DNA from 3 places in the Ideonella margarita genome. Region 3 is predicted to be linked to each of the others. Evidence: predicted binding sites of a transcription regulator. Region 3 holds the regulator's gene; each other region holds the start of a gene.
What was found. The regulator LexA, encoded in region 3, represses DNA repair genes until DNA is damaged. The targets are predictions, from matches to a motif close to ACTGTATNNNNATACAGT.
Positions count from the first base shown of each region.

Region 1 (7,152 bases), on a different contig from region 3:
GCGTGTTGCATTGCAGCATCATTCCTGGCCTCGGGCGCTGCGGAATGCCCGGCATTCAGTCGTCGTCGCGCCCGCCGATCACGCGGCGCACGGTGTCGGCGCCAAAACCGCGGGAAGCGAGAAATCTCATCTGCTTGGCCCGGCCAGCGGGGTCTTCGGCGGGTGCCTGAAAGCGTTTGAGGAACACCTCGCGGGCGCGCTGCAGTTCGGTGTCACGCAAGTTTTGCGCGGTGTCGGCGTCCATGGTGACGCCAAGTCGGCCAAGCTCATGCTTGATGCGGGCTTGGCCGAAACGCGGTGCGCGGGTGGCCACGCGGGCTTCGACGAAGCGCGTGTCGCTCAGGTACTTCTTGGATTCAAGCCAGTCGAGCGCTTCGTCGACGAGCGCCGCTGCGGCGGCGCGGTCGTGTTCCGCATCACCGTCGTCAGCGACGGGTGCAGGCAGATCCGGCCGCAGAAAAGCGGCCAATGGATCTTCCATGCTGCTGGCTTGGCGCGCGGCCTCGGCGGCCACGGCTTCCATTTTGCGGACGTGTGCCAGCAGCTTGGTGCGCAGTTCGGCCCGGCTGTGTTCACGCCGGGCCAGCAGGGCCATCGCCTGCCCTTTCAGGCTGAGCAGCGGCCTTTTCACAGGCCGAACCTCAGTGGGCAGATGAGACTGCTGCTCGGCACTTACTCAGCGGCAGTTGCTTCAGCGGGCGGCAGCAGAGGCACGCCCATGGCTTCACGCACCTTGTTTTCGATCTCATAGGCGAGGTCGGGGTTCTCGCGCAGGAATTCGCGCGAGTTGTCCTTGCCTTGACCGATCTTTTCGCCGTTGTAGGCGTACCAGGCGCCCGACTTGTCGACGATCTTGGCGGCGACGCCGAGGTCGATGATCTCGCCCTCGCGGCTGGTGCCTTCACCGTAGAGAATGTCGAATTCGGCTTCCTTGAACGGCGGGGCCACCTTGTTCTTGACGACCTTGACGCGCGTTTCGTTGCCGATGACGTCGTCGCCCTTCTTGATCGAGCCGATGCGGCGGATGTCGAGGCGAACCGAAGCGTAGAACTTCAGCGCATTGCCGCCGGTCGTGGTTTCCGGGCTGCCGAACATCACGCCGATCTTCATCCGGATCTGGTTGATGAAGATGACCATGCAGTTGGACTTCTTGATCGTGCCGGTCAGCTTGCGCAGGGCCTGGCTCATCAGTCGGGCTTGCAGGCCGGGCAGGGAGTCGCCCATTTCGCCTTCGATTTCAGCCTTGGGCGTCAGTGCGGCGACCGAGTCGATGACGACCAGGTCCACGGCGCCGGATCGCACCAGGGAGTCCACGATTTCAAGGGCCTGCTCGCCGGTGTCCGGCTGGCTGATCAGCAGTTCCTGCAGGTTCACGCCGAGCTTCTGGGCGTACTGGATGTCGAGGGCGTGCTCGGCGTCGATGAACGCGGCAACGCCACCCAGCTTCTGCATTTCGGCAACGACCTGCAGGGTCAGCGTGGTCTTGCCCGAAGATTCAGGGCCGTAGATTTCGACCACGCGGCCGCGCGGCAGGCCGCCAACGCCCAGTGCAATGTCCAGGCCCAGCGAGCCGGTGGACACGACCTGGATGTCTTCAATCACCTCCCCTTCGCCGAGGCGCATGATCGAGCCTTTGCCGAACTGCTTTTCAATCTGCGACAGGGCAGCTTGCAGGGCTTTGGCTTTTTCGGGGTTGAGGTTCTTGTTGGCGTCCATGCGTATCTCCTGAGGTCTGCGCAGATTATGTCAGAAACTGGATATTCGTACAGTATCGCGTTCTCGTCAACATCGGTGCGTCGCGCCGCCGCCTAAAATCAAGGCAAACCCGGGCACACAACCGGGACTTGGAGACTGGCAGTATGCGCATCCTGATTGCGGAAGATGACCAAGTGCTGGCCGACGGCCTGCTGCGTTCCCTGCGTGGCGCCGGTTACGCGGTGGATCAGGTGGGCAGCGGCACCGAGGCCGACGCCGCACTGGCGTCCCATGAGTTTGACTTGGTCATTCTTGATCTGGGTTTGCCCAAGCTGCATGGCCTGGAAGTGCTGCGCAAGCTGCGCGCCCGGGGCTCGTCGATGCCGGTGCTGATTCTCACGGCTGCCGATTCGGTCGAGCAGCGCGTCAAGGGGCTCGATCTGGGCGCCGACGACTACATGGCGAAGCCGTTTTCGCTGCAGGAACTGGAAGCGCGCGTGCGTGCGCTCACCCGGCGTGGCTTGGGAACGGCCTCGAGCGTCATCAAGCACGGGCCGCTGAGTTTTGATGCCACCGGGCGCGTGGCCTACATCAACGACCAGATGATCGAGCTGTCCGCCCGTGAAATCAGCCTGCTCGAAGTGCTGCTGCAGCGCGCCGGCCGCCTGGTCAGCAAGGACCAGCTGGTGGCGCGCCTGTGCGAGTGGGGCGAAGAGGTGAGCAACAACGCCATCGAGGTCTACATCCACCGCCTGCGCAAGAAGATCGAGCAAGGCCCGATCCGCATCGCGACCGTGCGCGGGCTGGGCTATTGCCTCGAAAAGATCGCCGCTTGATTCACCGGTCTTGTCAGGTGCGCAGCAGGTGGCCGGCGTAAGCTGCCCCGCATGAAGTCGGCCCCTTCCGAGCCCCGCAGCGCAGCGTCACCGTCAGGTGATGCCGCGGCGCCTCGTGAGCAGCGTTCCCTGTTCGGCGAGATCCTCGACTGGATGCTCGCCCCGCTGCTGCTGCTCTGGCCTATGAGCGTGGCGCTGACCTGGCTGGTGGCCCAGAACATCGCCGCCCGCCCGTATGACCGCGACCTCGGCCAGCTGACGCGCATGGTGGCGCGGCAGATGACGATCGAGGCGGCCAACCACCCCGGCCCGCTGCGCCTGCCCGAATCTGCCGCCGCGCTGCTGCGCAGCGACGATGTCGACCGCATCTACTTCCAGGTGCTTGGCCCCGGCGGCCGCCTGCTGGCGGGCGACCCTGAAATTCCTCAGCCCGAGGCAGAGACCGGCTCGTCGGGTGACGTGCAATTCCGTGACGACGCCATCCAGAACGAGAGCGTGCGCGTGGCCAGCCTGCGGCTCTCCCCGGTGGACGGCGAGTTGCCCGCTGTGGCGGTGGTGCAGGTGGCGGAGACACTCGACAAGCGCTCGCGCCTGGCTACCGAGATCATCAAGGGCGTGATCCTGCCGCAGTTCGTCATCCTGCCGCTGGCGGTGCTGCTGGTGTGGTTCGCGCTGGCGCGCGGCATCGCGCCGCTGTCACAGTTGCAGCAGCGCATCCGCCGCCGCGAAAGCCATGACCTCAGCCCGATCGACGAGCATGACGCTCCGGAAGAGGTGGCGCCACTGGTGCGCTCCATCAATGATCTGCTGGCCCGCCTCGACCAGAGCATGGGCAGCCAGAAGCACTTTCTGGCGGATGCGGCCCACCAATTGAAGACGCCGCTGGCCGGCCTGCGCACGCAGGCCGAACTGGCTCAGCGCGAGATCGACGCAGGGGGGGATTCCAAGTCGGTCAAGCGCTCGCTGCAGCAGATTTCGCTGTCCAGCCAGCGCGCGGCGCACATGGTCAACCAGTTGTTGTCGATGGCGCGCGCCGAGGACGAAGAGCAGGCGCGTCGCCAGCAGGAATTCAACATCGTCCGGCTGGCCACGGAAACCGTGCAGGACTTCGTGCCCCGCGCGATGGACAAGCACATCGACCTTGGCTACGAGGGGCCCGAGCCCGGCGTGCCGGTGCCACGGCTGGTGGGCCAGCCGCTGCTGGTGCGTGAGCTCATCCGCAACCTCGTCGACAACGCGCTGCAGTACACGCCCGAGCACGGCACGGTAACGGTGCGCGTCATGCCTGATCCGTTTGGTCAGGTGGTGGTGCTGCAGGTGGAGGACAACGGCCCGGGCATTCCGGAGGCCGAGCGCGAACTGGTCTTCCAGCCGTTCTATCGCACTCTTGGCACCGACGTGGACGGCAGCGGGCTGGGCCTGGCGATCGTGAAGGAGATTGCCGACAAGCACCGCGCCCAGATGCTGGTTGAGCCCACCCGCAGCGGGCCTTTGCCGCCCGGCACCGGACCGGGTGTGCGGTTCACGGTGCGCTTCCCGCGCGCCGCGCCCTGAGGCTCCTCAGCTCTGCATCAAGCGGCGGCTCTTGGCGATGGCCATCAGCATGCCCAGCGCCAGACCGAGCGTGACCATGGCCGTGCCGCCATAGCTGATGAAGGGCAGCGGAATGCCCACCACCGGCAAGATGCCGCTGACCATGCCCATGTTGACCATGGCGTAGGTGAAGAAGCTCAGCGTGATCGAGCCGGCCAGCAGGCGGGTGAACACGGTGGGCGCCTCGGCGGCGATCATCAGGCCGCGCATCAGCACGAAGGTGAAGGCGCCGATCAGGCCCAGCACGCCAACCAGGCCGAGCTCTTCCGCGTAAGCCGCAAAGATGAAGTCGGTGGTGCGCTCGGGAATGAACTCCAGGTGGGTCTGGGTGCCGTTCATCAGGCCCTTGCCGGTGATGCCGCCGGAGCCGATGGCGATCATGCCCTGGATGATGTGGAAGCCCTTGCCCAGCGGATCCTTCGTCGGGTCCAGCAGCGTGCAGACGCGGTGCTTCTGGTAGTCGCGCAGCACCGGCCATTCCACGCCGTCCTGGCAGATGGCGTCGCCCGACAAGACCAGTGCCGCAATGCCGATGGCACCAGCCATCAGGATGGGAATGATCAGGCGCCAGGAGAGCCCGGCGAAGAAGATGACGTACAGCCCGGCGGACAGGATCAGGATCGACGTACCCAGGTCAGGCTGCTTCGCAACCAACCCCACCGGCACGATCAAGAGCAGGCCTGCCACCACGAAATCGAGCGTGCGCAATTGGCCCTCACGCTTCTGGAACCACCAGGCAAGCATCAGCGGCATGGCGATCTTCAGCACCTCGCTGGGCTGGATCACCACGCCCACGTTCAACCAGCGCGTCGCGCCCTTCTTGGTGATGCCGAACAGCGCCGTGGCCACCAGCAGCATCACGCCCAGGGTGTAGAGCGGCACGGCCAGCTGCATCAGCCGCTGGGGCGACACCTGCGCCACGCCGAACAGGATGATGGCCGCCAGCAGCATGTTGCGGCCGTGGTCGACGAAGCGCGTGCCGTGGTCAAAGCCGGCCGAATACATCGTCACCATGCCGAGCGTGGCCAGCACCAGCAGGCCCAGCATCAGCGGCAGATCGAAACCCGAAAACACCGGCCGAAGCCGCTGCCACAGGGACGGGCGTTCGAACACATTGCTCATCGAGAGGCTCCTGAGGCCGCAGGGCGCGCGACGGCCTGCACTGGGCGGGGGGCGACCGGGGCGCTGGCGGCCGTCACGGCGGTGCCCGGCGTCGTGGGGGTGGCGGCCGCGTTGGCAGGTTGACTGGACACCGTACCGGGGGCGGCGCCCGAGGCTCCCGAGGCTGCACCCGTGACCGGCGCGACCGCCGTCACAGGCCCCAGCGCCGCGCTGTTGCCCGGGCCGCTCGGCAGCGGCACGCTTTCGACCGTGCGCGAGGCCCCCACGGGCGCCACCGACTGGCCCTTCTGGGTCAGGGCGATGTCTTCCACGCTGGGGTACTGGTTGTTGAGCAGGTAATCGAACACACGCCGCGCGATCGGCGCTGCGGCGGCCGAGCCCCAACCGGCGTTTTCCACGATCACGGCCAGCGCGATGCGGGGCTGGTCGAGCGGGGCGAAGGCGATGTAGAGCGAGTGGTCGCGCAGGTGCTCGGTCAGGCGCGCCGCGCTGTACTTCTCGTTCTGCCGGATGCCCACGGCCTGTGCCGTGCCCGTCTTGCCGCCACTGAGGTAGGGCGCGCCCGCGAACACCTTGGCCGAGGTGCCGCCGGTCGTCACGCCGTTCATGGCCTGCAGCACCACGCTCACCTGATCGGGTTTGAGCGGCAGCGGCTCGATCGCCTTCGACGCCACGCCCTTGCGTTCCCGGGTGACGAGGTCTTCGATCTCGCGCACCAGCCGCGGCTCAAACCGCTGGCCGCCGGACGACAGCGTGGCCATGGCGCTCGACAACTGCAGCATCGTGAAGTTGTTGTAGCCCTGGCCGATGCCCAGCGAAATCGTCTCGCCGGCGTACCACTTGCGCTGCTCGGGCCGCTTGTAGGCCTTGCGCTTCCATTCGGTGGAGGGCAGCAGGCCCGTGACTTCCCCTTCCATGTCGATGCCGGTCTTGCGGCCGAAACCGAAGGGCAGCAGCTGTTCGTGGATCAGGTCCACGCCCATCTCGTTGGCGAGGGTGTAGTAGTAGACGTTGCTCGATTCGACGATCGAGCGCCGCATGTCCATCGCCCCGCCGCGTTCGTTTTCGGGGCTGCCGTAGCGGTGGCCGCCGAACATGAAGAAACCGGGGTCGTTGATGATGGTGTTGGGCGCCCGCTTGCCGGCATTGAGCGCGGCCATGGCCATGTACGGCTTGAACGTGGAACCCGGCGGGTACGTGCCACGCAGCGCCCGGTTCAGCAGCGGCTTGTCGATGGATTCGTTCAGCTCGCGCCAGTTGTCCACGTCGATGCCGTCGACGAACAGGTTGGGGTCGAAGGTGGGCTTGGAGACAAAGGCCAGCACCTCGCCGTTGCGCGGGTCGATGGCCACCAGCGCGCCGCGGCGATCGCCGAAAAGCTCTTCCACCAGCGCCTGCAGCTTGATGTCGATCGACAGCACCAGCGTGTTGCCGGGCGTGGCGGGCAGGCTGGCCAGGCGGCGCACCGCGCGGCCGCCGGCCGAGGTTTCGATCTGCTCGAAGCCGGTGGTGCCGTGCAGCTGTGATTCGTAGGCCTGCTCCAGGCCCAGCTTGCCGATGTACTCGGTGCCGCGGTAGTTGGCCTGGGCTTCGTCTTCCCAGTTCTCCATCGCCGCCTTTTCGGACTGGTTGATGCGACCGATGTAGCCGATCAGATGGCTGCCCACCGAACCCAGCGGATAGTTGCGGAACAGCCGGGCCTTGATTTCCACGCCCGGGAAGCGGAAGCGCTGGGCGATGAAGCGCGCCACTTCCTCGTCGGTCAGCCGGTTGCGGATCGGCAGCGACTCGAAGCTCTTGCTCTCGTCGAGCTGGCGCTTGAAACGGCGGCGGTCGCGCGGCTGGATGTCGATGAACTCGGCCAGGCCGGTGATCGTGGCTTCCAGGTCGTCGATCTTCGACGGCG
Region 1 covers NZ_JBBUTI010000006.1:330,669-337,820, forward strand. The annotation lists gene AACH00_RS10845 (regulatory protein RecX) at 56-631, opposite strand; gene recA (recombinase RecA) at 673-1,716, opposite strand; gene AACH00_RS10855 (response regulator) at 1,860-2,531, shown strand; gene AACH00_RS10860 (sensor histidine kinase N-terminal domain-containing protein) at 2,583-4,085, shown strand; gene rodA (rod shape-determining protein RodA) at 4,092-5,246, opposite strand; gene mrdA (penicillin-binding protein 2) at 5,243-7,152, opposite strand, start outside.
Region 1: a site for LexA is predicted at 1,753-1,770, ahead of recA (recombinase RecA). Genes of this name have one in related genera too.

Region 2 (7,152 bases), on a different contig from region 3:
TGAAAAGCCCAGCGAGCTGAAGAACGCATCAGCGCCTTCCCGCCCCGCGCGCAGTACCCAGCTGATGCTGGTGTTCGTGCCCATGACATGGCGAACGAGGGCCTGGCCAACACCCTGCCTGCGATGGGCCGCCGCCACGACCACCATGGACAGGTAGCCGTTGGAAATACCGTCGGTGATGCCACGAGCGAAGCCGATGATCTCGCCGGACTCCGAAGTGGCGACAGCCGTGCGCTGGCTGGCGGCAATGAGCAGCTCGAACTCGTGCAGCGAGCCGACCCGGTGCGCCCAGCCGTTGGCACACAAGAGCTGGTGCACCGATGGCAATTCGGATGGGACGAGGTCTCGGACGATCATGGCGTTGGTGTGGTGTCGGCGAAGCACTCAAGCCACAGGCACGACATACGGCAGGGCGCGTTCGCGGAACAGAGCTTCCCGTTCGGGGAAGAAGTGCAGGGTCATCTCCACCAGCGTGCCCATCTGGGCGGAATGCGACAGGCCTGAAATGTGAAAGCCGGCCCGCAGCTTGGCGATGATGACGGGGTTGTTCATCACCGAGTGGCGAGACCGCACCGCGACCGCGCCCATCGACTTGGCGTGCTCCCGAATCGCGGACATCAGCGCGGTGTAGATGCCCTGGCGGCGGTGCGATGCAAGGACGCCGCTGTTGGCCACGTAGAAGACATTTCCGCGCTCCATCCAGCCGCAGGTCCAGCCGACCAGCTCGTCCTGAACATAGGCGCCGAGCCGGTGCATCGGGCTGTGCACCTGCTGCTCTGCGGGTGCAGCCGCGGCGGTCTCAGCGGCCAGCGTGGACGCCCACTCCATCGAGGGCTGCTGCATGTCGACGAACACGGCACGGTTCAACTCAGAGAAACCTGGCTCGGGGAACTTCTCGGCGTGGCGGATGGAGAACGATGTCATGACGCTGGGTGTCGGGTGAAAGAGCTTACCGGTGTGCAACACAGGGCGCAGGCAACGGCAGCAACGCCGTCATGCTCACTTGACCATGTTCGAGCTGGAACTTGACGGGGACCGTGCTGGATTTTCGGCCTCACTGGCGAAGCAGACTCATATGAACGCCGTCGTAAAACGTACCGTCGAGGCAGATGGCCTCTGGTTCACGTCCGTACTCCATGAAGCCCATCGACAGGTAGAGCGCGATGGCTTCTGCGTTGGGCACATAGACCTGCAGATTGATTCGGCGCACGCCGTTTTCAAAGGCATGGTCCACCGCCTGTGCAACCACCTTTCGGCCGACGCCCATGCCGCGGCATTCAGGCGCAACGAAGACGCCCCACAGCGTTGTCTTGTGACGCGAAGACGGGAACTTGCTGGGCCACGCCACTGCTGCACTTCCGATGAGCTCGCCACCGATGAATGCGCCGAACGCTGCATTTGGATCGGGATACGACAGCTGGTCTCTGAACCCCTGGATCGGTCGCCCCAACTCTTCATCGAGCGCCAAGCCCATCGGCACTGGGTTCGCTTGAGTCACCTTGCGCCGAAGCACCGAAAAGGCTTCTGCATCAGCGGCCGTCAATCGGCGGATTTGAAAATCAGCGGGAAGGCGTTTCATGAGCTTTGATCTGCGGCCTGGCAGCACTGTGGGCGACTGGATTGGACAGTACCTGACGCACCAGCCTGGTGGCGCCGCCTCCAGATGCCCCGGTGATGTGAATGCGCATGGATGGCGTTGGCTGACGTGTTTACCCGGCGCAAGTCAGCCTTGCAACATCGGCCCGAGCTTGCACAACGTTGGCATGCTAACGCCGCTCAACGGGTTTTCGCCCCGCGCTTGACGCTGCCCCCCGAGCATCCGCATACTGTACAGATAAACAGTATTTTGCTTGCCTGGCCCGCCAGATCCGATGGTGCCCGGTCGCGCTCCCAACCGCGCTCCCAACCGCGCCCCCGATCCGGCCCGTGCCCGGGCACCGTCCGCCTTGTTCCTCGTTGTCCCTCATGCTTCCCGCCTACGCCGAGCTGCACTGCCGCAGCAATTTCAGTTTTCTGACGGGCGCTTCGCACCCTGAAGAATTGGTGCAGCGCGCCCATGAGCTGGGCTACACCGCCCTGGCCCTGACGGACGAGGCCTCGTTGTCGGGCGTGGTGCGGGCCCATGGCCGGGCCAAGGAGCTGGGCCTGCACCTCATCGTCGGGGCCGAGATGCGCCTCACGCTGCCCGCCCAGGGCCCGCAGGGCACCGTGCTGCCGCATGCCCGGCTGGTGCTGCTGGCCATGTCGCGGCGGGGGTATGGCAACCTCGCGCAGTGGATCACGGTGGCGCGCCGGCGTGCCGGCAAGGGCAGTTATCTGGCGCACCCGTCTGACCTGGAGGGGCGGGTGCCGCACATGCCGCACCTGGCCGGCTTGCCTGATTGCATCGCGCTGCTGGTGCCCGACGATTCGCTGGATACGCCGGTCCACTTCGAAACCCTGTTTGCCCACGCCATGTGGCTCAAGACCTGGTTCGGGCCGGAGCGCGTGGCGCTGGTGGCGTCCGTGCGGCACCGGCGGTTTGATGACGAGTTGCTCACGGCGGTCGAGCACACCGCACAGGCCACCGGCCTGCGCATCGTGGCGGCCGGTGATGTGCTGATGCACAGCCGGGCGCGCAAGCCCTTGCAAGACGTGCTCACGGCCACGCGGCTGAACCTGCCAGTGGCCGATTGCGGCCTGGCGCTGGAGCCCAACGCCGAGGCGCACCTGCGCTCGCGCCAGCGCCTGCTGGATGTGTACCCGCCCGCCTGGCTGGAGGCCACGGTGGCGGTGGCCGGGCAATGTGCGTTTTCGCTGAACGAGCTGCGTTATGAGTACCCGCGCGAAGTGGTGCCCGAGCAGCACACGCCCACCAGCTGGCTGCGCGTGTTGACCGAGCAGGGCGCGGCGCAGCGCTTTCCGGCGGGTGTGCCGGCCCATGTGCAGGCGCAGGTCGAGCATGAGCTCGGCCTGATCGCCCAGCTGGGCTACGAGCCGTACTTCCTCACCGTGGCCGATCTGGTGCACTGGGCCCGTGGTCAGGGCATCTTGTGCCAGGGGCGTGGCAGCGCGGCCAATTCGGCGGTGTGCTACTGCCTGCACGTCACCGAGGTGGACCCGTCCCGCATGAACGTGCTGTTCGAGCGCTTCATCAGCGCCGAGCGCAACGAGCCGCCCGACATCGACATCGACTTCGAGCACCAGCGGCGCGAAGAGGTCATCCAGTACATCTACCGCAAATACGGACGCCAGCGCGCGGCGCTGACGGGTGTGGTCATCAGCTACCGCGCCCGTTCGGCCCTGCGTGATGTGGGTCGTGCGCTGGGGTTTGACCTGGACCGCATCGACGCCGTGTCGCGCAGCCAGCACTGGTTCGACGGCAAGCGCATCGATCCCGACCGGCTGAGCGAAAACGGCTTCGACCCCGAGGCCCCGCTGTGCCAGCTCTGGATGGACCTGACGATGCAGCTGCTCGGGTTTCCTCGCCACCTCAGCCAGCATCCGGGCGGCTTCGTGATCGCCCGGGATGACATCGCCCGCCTGGTGCCGGTCGAGAACGCCGCCATGGCCGACCGCACCGTCATCCAGTGGGACAAGGATGACCTCGACGTGCTGGGCCTGATCAAGGTCGACGTGCTGGCGCTGGGCATGCTGAGCGCCATCCGCCGCGCGCTCGCCTGGGTGGGCGTGAAGCAGGGCCTGCCCGGCAGCCTGCGCATGCAGGACGTGCCCGGCGAAGACGCCGCGGTTTACGAGATGCTGTGCCAGGCCGATTCGGTGGGCGTTTTCCAGGTGGAGAGCCGGGCCCAGATGAGCATGCTGCCCCGCCTGCAGCCACGCACTTTTTATGACCTGGTGATCGAGGTGGCCATCGTTCGGCCCGGGCCGATCCAGGGCGGCATGGTGCACCCCTATCTGAAGCGCCGCACCGGTGAGGAGGCGGTGACCTACCCGAGCGATGAGGCCCGGCAGGCGCTGGCGCGCACGCTGGGCGTGCCGATCTTCCAGGAACAGGTGATGCAGCTGGCCATCCTGGCAGCGGACTTCACGCCCGGCGAAGCCGACCAGCTGCGCCGCGCGATGGCGGCTTGGAAGCGCAAGGGCGGCCTCGGGCCGTTTCACCAGAAGCTGGTGGGGCGCATGGTGGCCAAGGGTTACCAGCCGGAGTACGCCGAGGCCATCTTCAAGCAGATCGAGGGCTTTGGCGAGTACGGCTTTCCTGAAAGCCACGCGGCCAGTTTTGCGCTGCTGGTCTATGTCAGCGCCTGGCTGAAATGCCACCACCCCGACGCCTTTCTGGCGGCCTTGCTCGACAGCCAGCCCATGGGCTTTTATGCCCCGGCCCAGCTGGTGCGCGATGCACGCAACCACGGCGTGACGGTGTGGCCGCTGGATGTGCAGCACAGCGACGCCGGCAGCACCTTGCACGTTGTGGCAGGCGAGCCCCACCACGCCGTGCGCCTGGGCCTGAACCGGCTGGGCGGGTTGGGGGCAGAGGCGGCGGCGCGCATCGTGGCGGCACGCCTGGAAGCGCCGTTCGCCAGCGTGGAAGACCTGTCGCGGCGGGCGGCGCTGGATGCCCATGCCCTGAAGCTGCTGGCCGATGCCAATGCGCTGCAAGGGCTGGCGGGCCACCGGCGACAAGCCGCCTGGGCCGTGGCCGGCATCGACACCCGCCCCACGGCGCTGCTGCACGCCAGCCGCACCGTGGAGCCCGACGTGCCGGTGCTGCCGGCGCCCACGGCGGGCCAGGCGTTGCTGGCCGATTACCGGCGCACCGGCCTGTCACTGGACAACCACCCGCTGGCCTTGCTGCGCGCGCAGCTGGCGCCGTTCAAGGTGCTCACGGCGCAGCAGTTGCTGCAATGCCGCCCCGGGCAGCTGGCGCGGGCCAGCGGGCTGGTCACCCACCGGCAGCGGCCCGAGACCGCGCGCGGCGTGGTTTTCGTGACGCTCGAAGACGACACTGGCCAGATCAACGTCATCGTCTGGCCCCAGGTGGCCGAGGCGCAGCGCCAGCCCTTGCTGGGCGCGCGGCTGCTGACGGTGTTCGGCATCTGGCAGCAAGAGGGCGCGGTGCGCCACCTGATCGCCCGCAAGCTGGTTGACCACAGCGCCATGCTGCACGGGCTGACCACCCGCAGCCGCGATTTCCACTGACGCCGCCACCAGGGCGCTGTCGCCCCCACGGCCCCGCCCATCAGCTCAAACACCCCGCGCCAGCGCAAGCCCTTGGCTGCGGCGACAATTCAGCCATGGACCAAGTTGCCGTCAAGACCCTGCAATGGCTGCCCGAGAGCGGCCGCCCCGAACAACTCCTGCTGCTGCTGCACGGCGTTGGCGCCAATGCCGCCGACATGGTGCCGCTGGCCGAGATGCTGCGCCGCGAGTTTCCGCAGGCGGCCATCCTGGCGTTTGATGGCTTCGAGCCCTTTGATGGCGACCCGAGCGGCCTGGGTCGTCAGTGGTTTTCGCTGGCGGGCATCACCGAAGAGAACCGGGCCGCGCGCCTGGCGCCCGCGCTGCAGCCGCTGGCTGACACGGTGCATGCGGCGCAGCAGGCCACGGGCCTGGGCCAGCAGGCCACGGCGCTGATCGGCTTTTCGCAGGGCGCGATCATGTCGCTGGCTTTGGCGCAGTTTGAAGACGGCATCGCCGGCCGCGTGCTGGCCTTTGCCGGCCGTTACGCCACGCTGCCGCTGGTGGCACCGAAGATGACCACCTTGCACTTCTTCCATGGTGGTGCTGACCCGGTGATCGACGTGCAGCATGCCAAGGACGCGATGCAGCGCCTGGCGGAATTGCAAGCCGACGCCACCATCGACATCGCCGAAGGTGCCGGCCACGAGATCAACGGCGTGCTGTTCAACCAGGCCATCTTCCGCCTGCGCAACCACATCCCGTACCGCTCCTGGATGGCGGCCATGGGGCACGCACAGGCCCAGGCCCAGACCCAGGCCTCTGGCCGGGTCGACGGCGACCGCGAAGACTGATGCGCCCGGGGGCTGTGGCCCCCGCCGCGACGCTGCTGAATTTCCCGCCAACCTGTTCTCCGTCACCGATGCTGCTGCTGCTGTCTCCCGCCAAATCGCTGGACTACGAAACCCCGGTGCCGCCGGCCCTGGCCGCCCGCGCCACCCGGCCGCTGATGGTGGACCAGGCCGCCGGCCTCATCGACGTGCTTAAGCATTTCAACCCGGCGCAGGTGTCCAGCCTGATGGATCTGTCTGACCCGCTGGCGCAGCTGAACGTGGCGCGTTATGGCGCCTGGTCGCGGCGCTTCACCGATGCCAACAGCCGACCGGCAGCACTCGCCTTCAATGGCGACGTTTACGAGGGCCTGCAAGCCAGCAGCTTCGACGACGAGGACTGGGCCTTCGCGCAGGATCATGTGGTGATCCTGTCGGGCTTGTACGGTGTGCTGCGCCCGCTGGACCGCTTGCAGCCCTACCGCCTGGAGATGGGCACCCGCCTGCCTGTGGGCACCAGCAAAGACTTGTACGGCTACTGGGGCGACACGCTGGCGGCCTACCTGAACCAGCGTCAGGCGCGTGCGGCCACGCCGGTCATCGTGAACCTGGCGTCGCAGGAATATGCCAAGGCTGCGCTGCGCAAGTCCCTGAAGGCCCGCGTCGTCGAGTGCGTGTTCGAGGACCACAAGAACGGCCAGTGGAAGATCATCAGCTTCCACGCCAAGCGCGCCCGCGGCCTGATGGCCCGCTGGATCATTCGCCAGCGCGCCCAGAGCGTGGCGGCACTGGAAGCCTTCGACAGCGAAGGGTATGCTTTCCAGCCAGCCCTGAGCGAGCCGGACCGCCTGGTCTTTCGCCGCCAGCTGGCAGACTGAACCCGTTTTTGCAACGCACGCCCCCATCCACCCATGAGCAAGGCCGGCTACTCCTCCGAGATTCGTTCAACCCAGGCTGACCCGCGCGGCATCCAGGTAGCCAGCCCGGAGTTGCGTGACTGGATCATTGCCCAGGCCGAGTCGGGCTGTCAGCCGGCCGACGTGCTGGCGGCGATGCTGGCCACCGGATGGCATGAAAACGTGGCCATCCGGGCCATGGAAGACACCTTGTCTGCACATCTGGCCAACAAGGCGCGGATGGCCGAACTGCGTGAGGGCTCGGCCGTGCCCGTGCCGCTGCTGGCGGAGCACCCGAGCCACCT
Region 2 covers NZ_JBBUTI010000007.1:130,032-137,183, forward strand. The annotation lists gene AACH00_RS11610 (GNAT family N-acetyltransferase) at 1-357, opposite strand, end outside; gene AACH00_RS11615 (GNAT family N-acetyltransferase) at 385-924, opposite strand; gene AACH00_RS11620 (GNAT family N-acetyltransferase) at 1,055-1,579, opposite strand; gene AACH00_RS11625 (error-prone DNA polymerase) at 1,966-5,142, shown strand; gene ypfH (esterase) at 5,238-5,975, shown strand; gene yaaA (peroxide stress protein YaaA) at 6,044-6,829, shown strand; gene AACH00_RS11640 (2OG-Fe(II) oxygenase) at 6,863-7,152, shown strand, end outside.
Region 2: a site for LexA is predicted at 1,826-1,843, ahead of AACH00_RS11625 (error-prone DNA polymerase). Genes of this name have one in related genera too.

Region 3 (7,152 bases):
TGGACCTGTTCGCCGTGGGCCTGCTGCTGGGCGAAATGCTGTGCGGCCAGCCGATGCGCATGGCGGTGTTGCCTGAGCTGGCGATGGCGCGCGCCCGTGAAGTGCCCGTGACCTGGCCCGCCAACTGCGGGCAGGACGTGGACGACCGCCTGCGGCACGTGGTGCTGCGCGCCGTTGCGCACGACCCGGCCCAGCGCTTCGCCAGCGTCAGCGCCTTCGAGGCCGCATTGCAGGCGTGGTGGCAGCCCTTGTCGCAGGCTCAGCTGGAGCTGCCCGGTGATGGCAGCCAGGGGCCGGGGGCCGATACGCTGGCCTTCCTGCTGCGCCGCATGCGCCAGACCGGCGACTTCCCGGCCCTGTCTGATTCAGTCGTGCGCATCCAGCGCATCACGGCGTCCGAGAGCGACAGCGTGCATGTGCTGGCCGCGGAAATCCTGAAGGACGTGGCGCTCACGAACAAGCTGCTGCGCTTGGTGAACACCGCCGGCTTCCTGCACTCGGGCGCGGGTGAGGTGTCGACCGTGTCGCGCGCCGCCGCCTTGATCGGCTTCTCGGGCATCCGCAATCTGGCGATGTCGGTGATGCTGCTGGAGCACATGCGCGACCAGTCGCGGGCCCGGCGCATGAAAGAGCTGTTCCTGCAGGCCCTGCTGACGGCCATGCTCACCGACCAGCTCACACCGCCGTCGGCTGAGCGCGAAACCGCCTTCCTGGCCGGCATGCTGAGCCACCTCGGTCGCCTGCTGGTTGCCTACCTCTTCCCGGATGAAGCACAGGCCATTCGCGAGCGCTCTGACGGCACCGATCTGCGCAGCGAAACACGGGCTGCCGTGCAGGTGCTGGGCCTGAGCCTGGATCAGCTCGGCCAGGGTGTGGCGCGCTCCTGGGGGCTGCCTGACAGCCTGCGACTGGCCATGCACCGACCCGAAGGTGACTGGCCGCGACGCCTGGTGCCGGAAGCCGACGAGCGCCTGCGCTGGCGCGTGAGAGCCGCCGGTGAAATGGTGCAACTGCTGCTCAACCACGAGCCCGTTCACTCCGAGACCGCCCTGCGCCAGTACGTGGCGTCGGTGGCGCCTGCACTCGGCCTGGGCATTGATGCGGTGATCGAGGCCGTGCAACTCACCCGCGTGCAGTTGTCAGGCCTGGCGAGCGATCTGCAGATCGAGCCGTCGCCCCATTCACAGGCGCGCCGGCTGCTGGGCGAAGACCCGGCGGGTGACACCACGATGGTGATGCCACCGCCGCCCGCCCGCATGGCGGATCTGCTGTCGGCCGGGCTGGCCGAAGTGACACAGGCCCTGCTGGCTGACAGCCCCAAGCTCAACGACGTGCTGCGGGCCTTGCTGGAGTCGCTGCTCAGGGCGCTGAAGGCGCAGCGTGTGTTGCTGGCCCTGCGCGATGCCCGCACCGGGCAGCTCGGAGGTCGGCTAGCGATGGGCGAGGGCGCCGAGGCGCTGAGCCGGCGTTGCACGGTGGACGTGACCGCCAAGGTGCCGGCTGACGTGTTTGCCGCCGCCTGCATCAAGGGCCTGGACACGCTCATCACGGACGCCCGCGCGCCTGACTTGCGACCCCGGTTGCCGGCCTGGTACCGCGATCAGGTGCCGGTGTCGTTTGCGCTGTTGCCCTTGATGCTCAAGGCCGCGCCGGTGGGCTTTCTGCTCATCGAATGCGACCACACCCTGCAGCTCGAACATGCCGAGTTGAGCCTGCTGCGTGCACTGCGGAACCAGGCCTTGCTGGCCCTGAAGACAGCGCATTGACGGGCGTCTGAGATACGCTGGCGGCATGAGTGATGAATCTGCCACCTTGCAACCCGCCGGCCCTGTCCCCTCCCTCCGATTGCTTGACCAGCACGACTACCTGCGTCTGCTGCTGGCCCGCGTGGGGGGCACCTCGGCCAACCAGATGCTGATGGTGGCCCTGGGCTGGCAGATGTACGACCTGACCGGCAGCGCCTGGGAGCTGGGCCTGGTGGGGCTGGTGCAGTTCCTGCCCGCCTTGTTGCTGACGCTGCCAGCCGGGCACCTGGTTGACCAACACGACCGCCGGCATCTGTTGTCACTGAGCTTCTGTCTGCAGGCCGTGGTGGCAGGCTTGCTGATGACGGCCAGCGCTGGCCACTGGATCGGCCCGCAGTGGATTCTCTGGCTCTCGGCCTTGCTCGGTGTGGCGCGTGCCATCCAGATGCCGTCGCTGCAGGCGCTCACGCCTTCTCTCGTTCCGGCTGCCTTGCTGCCGCGGGCCGTGGCGGCCAGCAGCTCGACGATGCAGGCCGCCATCGTGGCCGGCCCTGCACTGGGCGGCGTGTTGTATGCCACCGGCCCCTGGCTGCTGACGCGTCTGGGTGGCTTGTCGCAGGGCACTGACGCCGCCCACTGGGGCGCCGCGCTGGTCTACGCCGTGTCGCTGGTTCTGCTGGGGTTCGCCACCGTGGCCGTGCTGGCCATTCGCCATCGCGCCCGGCCCGCGGGCACCGGCGCACCAGGCTGGGACAGCCTGACGGCGGGGGTGCGCTTCATCGCTGGCAATCCGGTGGTCCTGGGCGCCATTTCACTGGACTTGTTTGCGGTGCTGCTGGGCGGGGCCACGGCGCTGTTGCCCATCTTCGCCCGCGACATTCTTCATACCGGCCCTGAAGGCCTGGGCTTGCTGCGATCAGCGCCTGCGCTGGGGGCCGTGGCGGTGGGCGTGGCCCTGGCGCGCCGGCCGATCGAGCGGCATGCAGGCCGATGGCTGCTTGCTGCTGTGGCGGTGTTTGGCCTGGCCACGCTGGGCTTTGGGCTGGCGCGCAGCTTTGGCCTTGCATTCCTGATGCTGGCGGTGTCGGGTGCGGCCGACATGTTCAGCGTGGTGATTCGCCAGTCACTGGTTCAGCTCGAAACACCCGACGACATGCGCGGCCGTGTGGGCGCCGTCAATTCGGTGTTCATTGGCGCCAGCAACCAGCTGGGTGAGTTTGAGTCAGGGGCGACTGCCGCATGGCTCGGGCCGGTCGGCTCGGTGCTGCTGGGCGGTGCGGGCACGCTGGTGGTGGTGGCGGCCTGGGTGAAGTTGTTCCCGGCGCTGGCCACGCGAGATCGGCTGCAGCCGGCCGCCCACAAGGTCGCTTGACCTCGGGCGTCAGGCGGCCTCGGGGTCAGGCGGGCGGCAGCCCCAGGCACTGCCCGTGTTGCCGTTTGCGCTCGGCGGTGTAGGCCCACCACGGCTTGGGCTCGGCGCCCTGCATGAAGTCGATCACCGCCATCAGGGTGTCGAGCACGCACGGGTCTTGTCGCTTGCCGGTGGCTTGCTCCAGCGCGCGGTACAGCTGCCAGGCGTCCTGGCCGATCAGGTGCTGGGGCGTGTGCACACCCAGCTGCCGAAGATCACCGGCCATCGCCGGCCCCACATTGGGCAGTTGCTCCAGCGCTTCACAGGCGCTGGCGCTGGCGGCCTTGGGGCTCTTGATGGCGACGCGCCTGCGTGCTGCCTGGTCAAGCGTCGTCATGGCCGGGCCGTGCTTGAAACTTCAGAACAGCAGGTTCTGACGCACCAGGCCCACGGCGATACCTTCGATCGAAAAATCTTCGATGTCAGGGCTGACGACGATGGGCTGGAAGTCCGGGTTTTCCGGCAGCAGCTCGATGCCGTCGCGACCACGCTGGAAGCGCTTGACGGTCACTTCGTCGTTCAGGCGCGCCACCACGATCTGGCCGTTGCGGGCTTCCGAGGCCTTCTGCACCGCGAGCAGGTCGCCGTCCATGATGCCGACGTCGCGCATGCTCAGGCCCTTGACCCGGAGCAGGTAGTCCGGCTTGCGCTGGAACAGTGAGGCCTCCAGCACGTAGGTCTGCTCCACGTTTTCCTGGGCGAGGATCGGGTTGCCGGCAGCCACGCGGCCGATCAGCGGCAGACTGAGCTGGGCCAGGCTGGCCAACGGCAGGCTGAACTGCTTGCCTCGGGCCTCATTGACCGCGCGTAAAGTACTGGACTGCAGGCGAATGCCCCGGGAGGTTCCGCCCACCAGCTCGATCACGCCCTTGCGGGCCAAAGCCTGAAGATGCTCTTCCGCGGCGTTGGGTGACTTGAACCCCAGCTCGGTGGCGATTTCAGCCCGTGTGGGCGGGGAGCCGGTTCGCTCGATCGTGGTTTGAACCAGATCGAGGATCTGCTGTTGGCGTGCCGTGAGCTTGGGGCTGTCCATCATGGGTGGGCCTGAGGTTGTATCCAGTATCTGTATTTTTATCCAGACTTTCACAAAATGCAAAAGAATTCAGGTCGCATCGTCATCCTCGGCACCGGCGGCACCATCGCCGGCAAGGCGGCGCAGGCAGGCGACAACGTGGGCTACACGGCCGGGCAGCTCACCGTGGCCGATCTGCTTACCAGCGTGCCGGCCTTGAAAGATTGGCCGCTGCAGCTGGAGCAGGTCGCCCAGCTCGACAGCAAGGACATGAGCCACGCTGTCTGGCAACAACTCGCCCAGCGGGTGCAGGCGCATCTGGATGACCCGGAGGTGGCGGGCGTCGTCATCACCCACGGCACCGACACGCTGGAGGAAACGGCCTGGCTGCTGCACCGGGTGTTGATGCCCACCAAGCCGGTCGTGCTGACCGCGGCCATGCGCCCGGCGACCTCACTGCAGCCGGATGGCCCGCAGAACCTGCTCGACGCCGTCACCCTGGCTGCTCAACCGGGCGTGCAGGGTGTGCTGGCGATGCTGGCGGGCGCCGTGTATGACGCTGCCGGTGTGCGCAAGTGGCACCCTTACCGCATCGACGCGTTCAGTGGCGGTGATGACGGCCCGGTGGCGCGCCTGGTGGAAGGGCAGTTGCTGCCGCTTCGTCCGTGGCCGACCGGCATGGCGCTCGGGGTGGACGTGCTTCAAGGTGATGTCGCCCACTGGCCCAAGGTGGCCGTGGTGACCAGCCATGCGGGTCTGGATGCTGAGCTGCTGCAGGCGCAGCTGGCTGCCTGGCAAGCGCTGGGGCTGGCGGGGGTGGTGTTCGAGGGCACCGGCAATGGCACCTTGCATGTGGCCATTGAAAACGCAGCGGCCGCCCTGAAGGCGGCCGGATGCGAGGTCTTGCGCACCAGTCGCTGCCAGGGTGGCAGCGTGGTGGGCGCACCCGCCGGGGCCTTGCCGTCGGCGGGTGAACTCGGCCCGGGCAAGGCGCGGGTCGAGTTGCTGCTGCGCGCGCTTAAACGACGGTCAGCGTGACGTCGATGTTGCCGCGGGTGGCGTTCGAGTACGGGCACACCTCGTGGGCCGTGGCCACCAGGGCTTCCAGCGCGGCGCGGTCCATGCCCGGCACCGAGATCTGCATGGCCACCGAGATACCGAAGGCGCCAGCCTTGCCGGTCATCGGGCCGATGGCCACGTCGCTGGTGATCGACACTTCAGCTGGCAGTGCGATCTTCTGGCGAGCCGACACGGCCTTCATCGCGCCGATGAAGCAGGCCGAGTAGCCGGCAGCGAAGAGCTGTTCCGGGTTGGTGCCGGCGCCGCCAGCGCCGCCCAGTTCACGCGGCGTGCTCAGATCAACCGACAGGTTGCCGTCGCTGGACTTGGCGGTGCCTGCGCGGCCACCGGTGGCGGTGGCGGTGGCGGTGTAGATTGCTTGATCGATGGCCATGGAAAGCTCCTTTGAGGGCAGGGTGATCAGGCCGAAGTGGCCTGGCGAATATGCCCACGCAGCGTTTTCAGACGTTGCGTGAGGACAGAAATTTCATCGAGATCGCACTGCGTGGCGCAGGCGATCGACTTCGGAATGTTGACCGCATCGGCCTGCAATGCGGTGCCTGCGGTCGTCAGCCAGATGCCGACGCGGCGCTCGTCGCCGGCCTGGCGCTCGCGGCGCACCAGCCCTTGCTGCTCAAGCCGCTTGAGCAGGGGCGTGAGGGTGCCGCTGTCCAGCCAGAGGCGCTCGCCGAGGTCAGACACGCCCAGGCCGTCGGTTTCCCACAGGGCCAGCATCACGAGGTACTGGGAATACGTCAGGCCCAGCGGTGCCAGCAGGGGCTTGTACAGCTTGGTCATCGCCAGCGAGGTGGAGTACAGCGCAAAGCACAACTGGTGGTCCAGCGCCAGCCACGAGGCTGTGGGCAGGGTTGCGGTGGTGGCTGAGCGGCGAGGCATGAGCTGAATTATTGCGCGCAATTCAATTGCACACAATTTATATGGTCTTTGAAAGGGCCACCGGGTGGCCCTTTGTGGCGTCAGCCGTTGGCTTCGATCTGTTCGATCTCGGTCGTCAGCTCCAGCCAGCGTTCCTCGTTCATGCTCACTTCAGCAGCGATGTGGTTCAGCCGGCGGCCGGTTTCTGCCATCTGCGGTCCGCTCAGCCCACCTTGCACGATGCTGGCCTCCAGCTCGGCCTTTTCTGCATTCAGCTTGGCCACGCGCTGGTCGATCTGCGCCACCTCGTTGCGCATCGGACGGGTGCGGGCCGAGAGTTGCTGGCGCGCCTGTGACGAAGCCTTGCGGTCTTCGCGCTTGACGATGGGTGCGGCGGGCGCAGCCACAGCCGGCGCCGTGTTTGCAGTTGGCGCCGCTGCCTCGGGCGCAGGGGCCGGAGCCGTCGCCTTGGCACCCTTGCCCGACATCGCGCGCTGGGCCTCGCGGCTGCGCTCCAGCAGCCAGCGCTGGTAGTCGTCGAGGTCGCCGTCAAAGGGCTTCACCACGCCGTCGGCCACCATCCAGAACTCATCGCACACCTCACGCAGCAGGGCGCGGTCATGGCTGACGAGCATCACGGTGCCTTCAAACTCGTTCAGCGCCATCGACAGCGCCTCGCGGGTCTGCAGATCCAGGTGGTTGGTAGGTTCGTCCAGCAGCAGCAGGTTGGGGCGTTGCCACACCAGCGTGCCCAGCACCAGGCGGGCCTTTTCGCCGCCCGACAGCGTGCCGATGGTCTGGTGGACCATGTCACCCACGAAACGGAACTGGCCGAGGAAATCGCGCAGTTCCTGCTCGCGCGCATTGATGCCCAGCGTCTTGGCCATGCGCACCATGTGCTGCAGCGGCGTGTCGTCGGCGTGCAGCACGTCCATTTCCTGCTGCGCGAAGTAGCCGATGGCCAGGCCCTTGCCTTCCACCATCTGACCCGCCAGCGCCGGGTGGGCATGGGCGATCGTCTTGACGACCGTGGACTTGCCCTGGCCGTT
Region 3 covers NZ_JBBUTI010000004.1:69,028-76,179, forward strand. The annotation lists gene AACH00_RS05680 (protein kinase domain-containing protein) at 1-1,766, shown strand, start outside; gene AACH00_RS05685 (MFS transporter) at 1,792-3,117, shown strand; gene AACH00_RS05690 (helix-hairpin-helix domain-containing protein) at 3,143-3,493, opposite strand; gene lexA (transcriptional repressor LexA) at 3,515-4,192, opposite strand; gene AACH00_RS05700 (asparaginase) at 4,247-5,206, shown strand; gene AACH00_RS05705 (organic hydroperoxide resistance protein) at 5,187-5,621, opposite strand; gene AACH00_RS05710 (MarR family winged helix-turn-helix transcriptional regulator) at 5,648-6,124, opposite strand; gene AACH00_RS05715 (ABC-F family ATP-binding cassette domain-containing protein) at 6,205-7,152, opposite strand, start outside.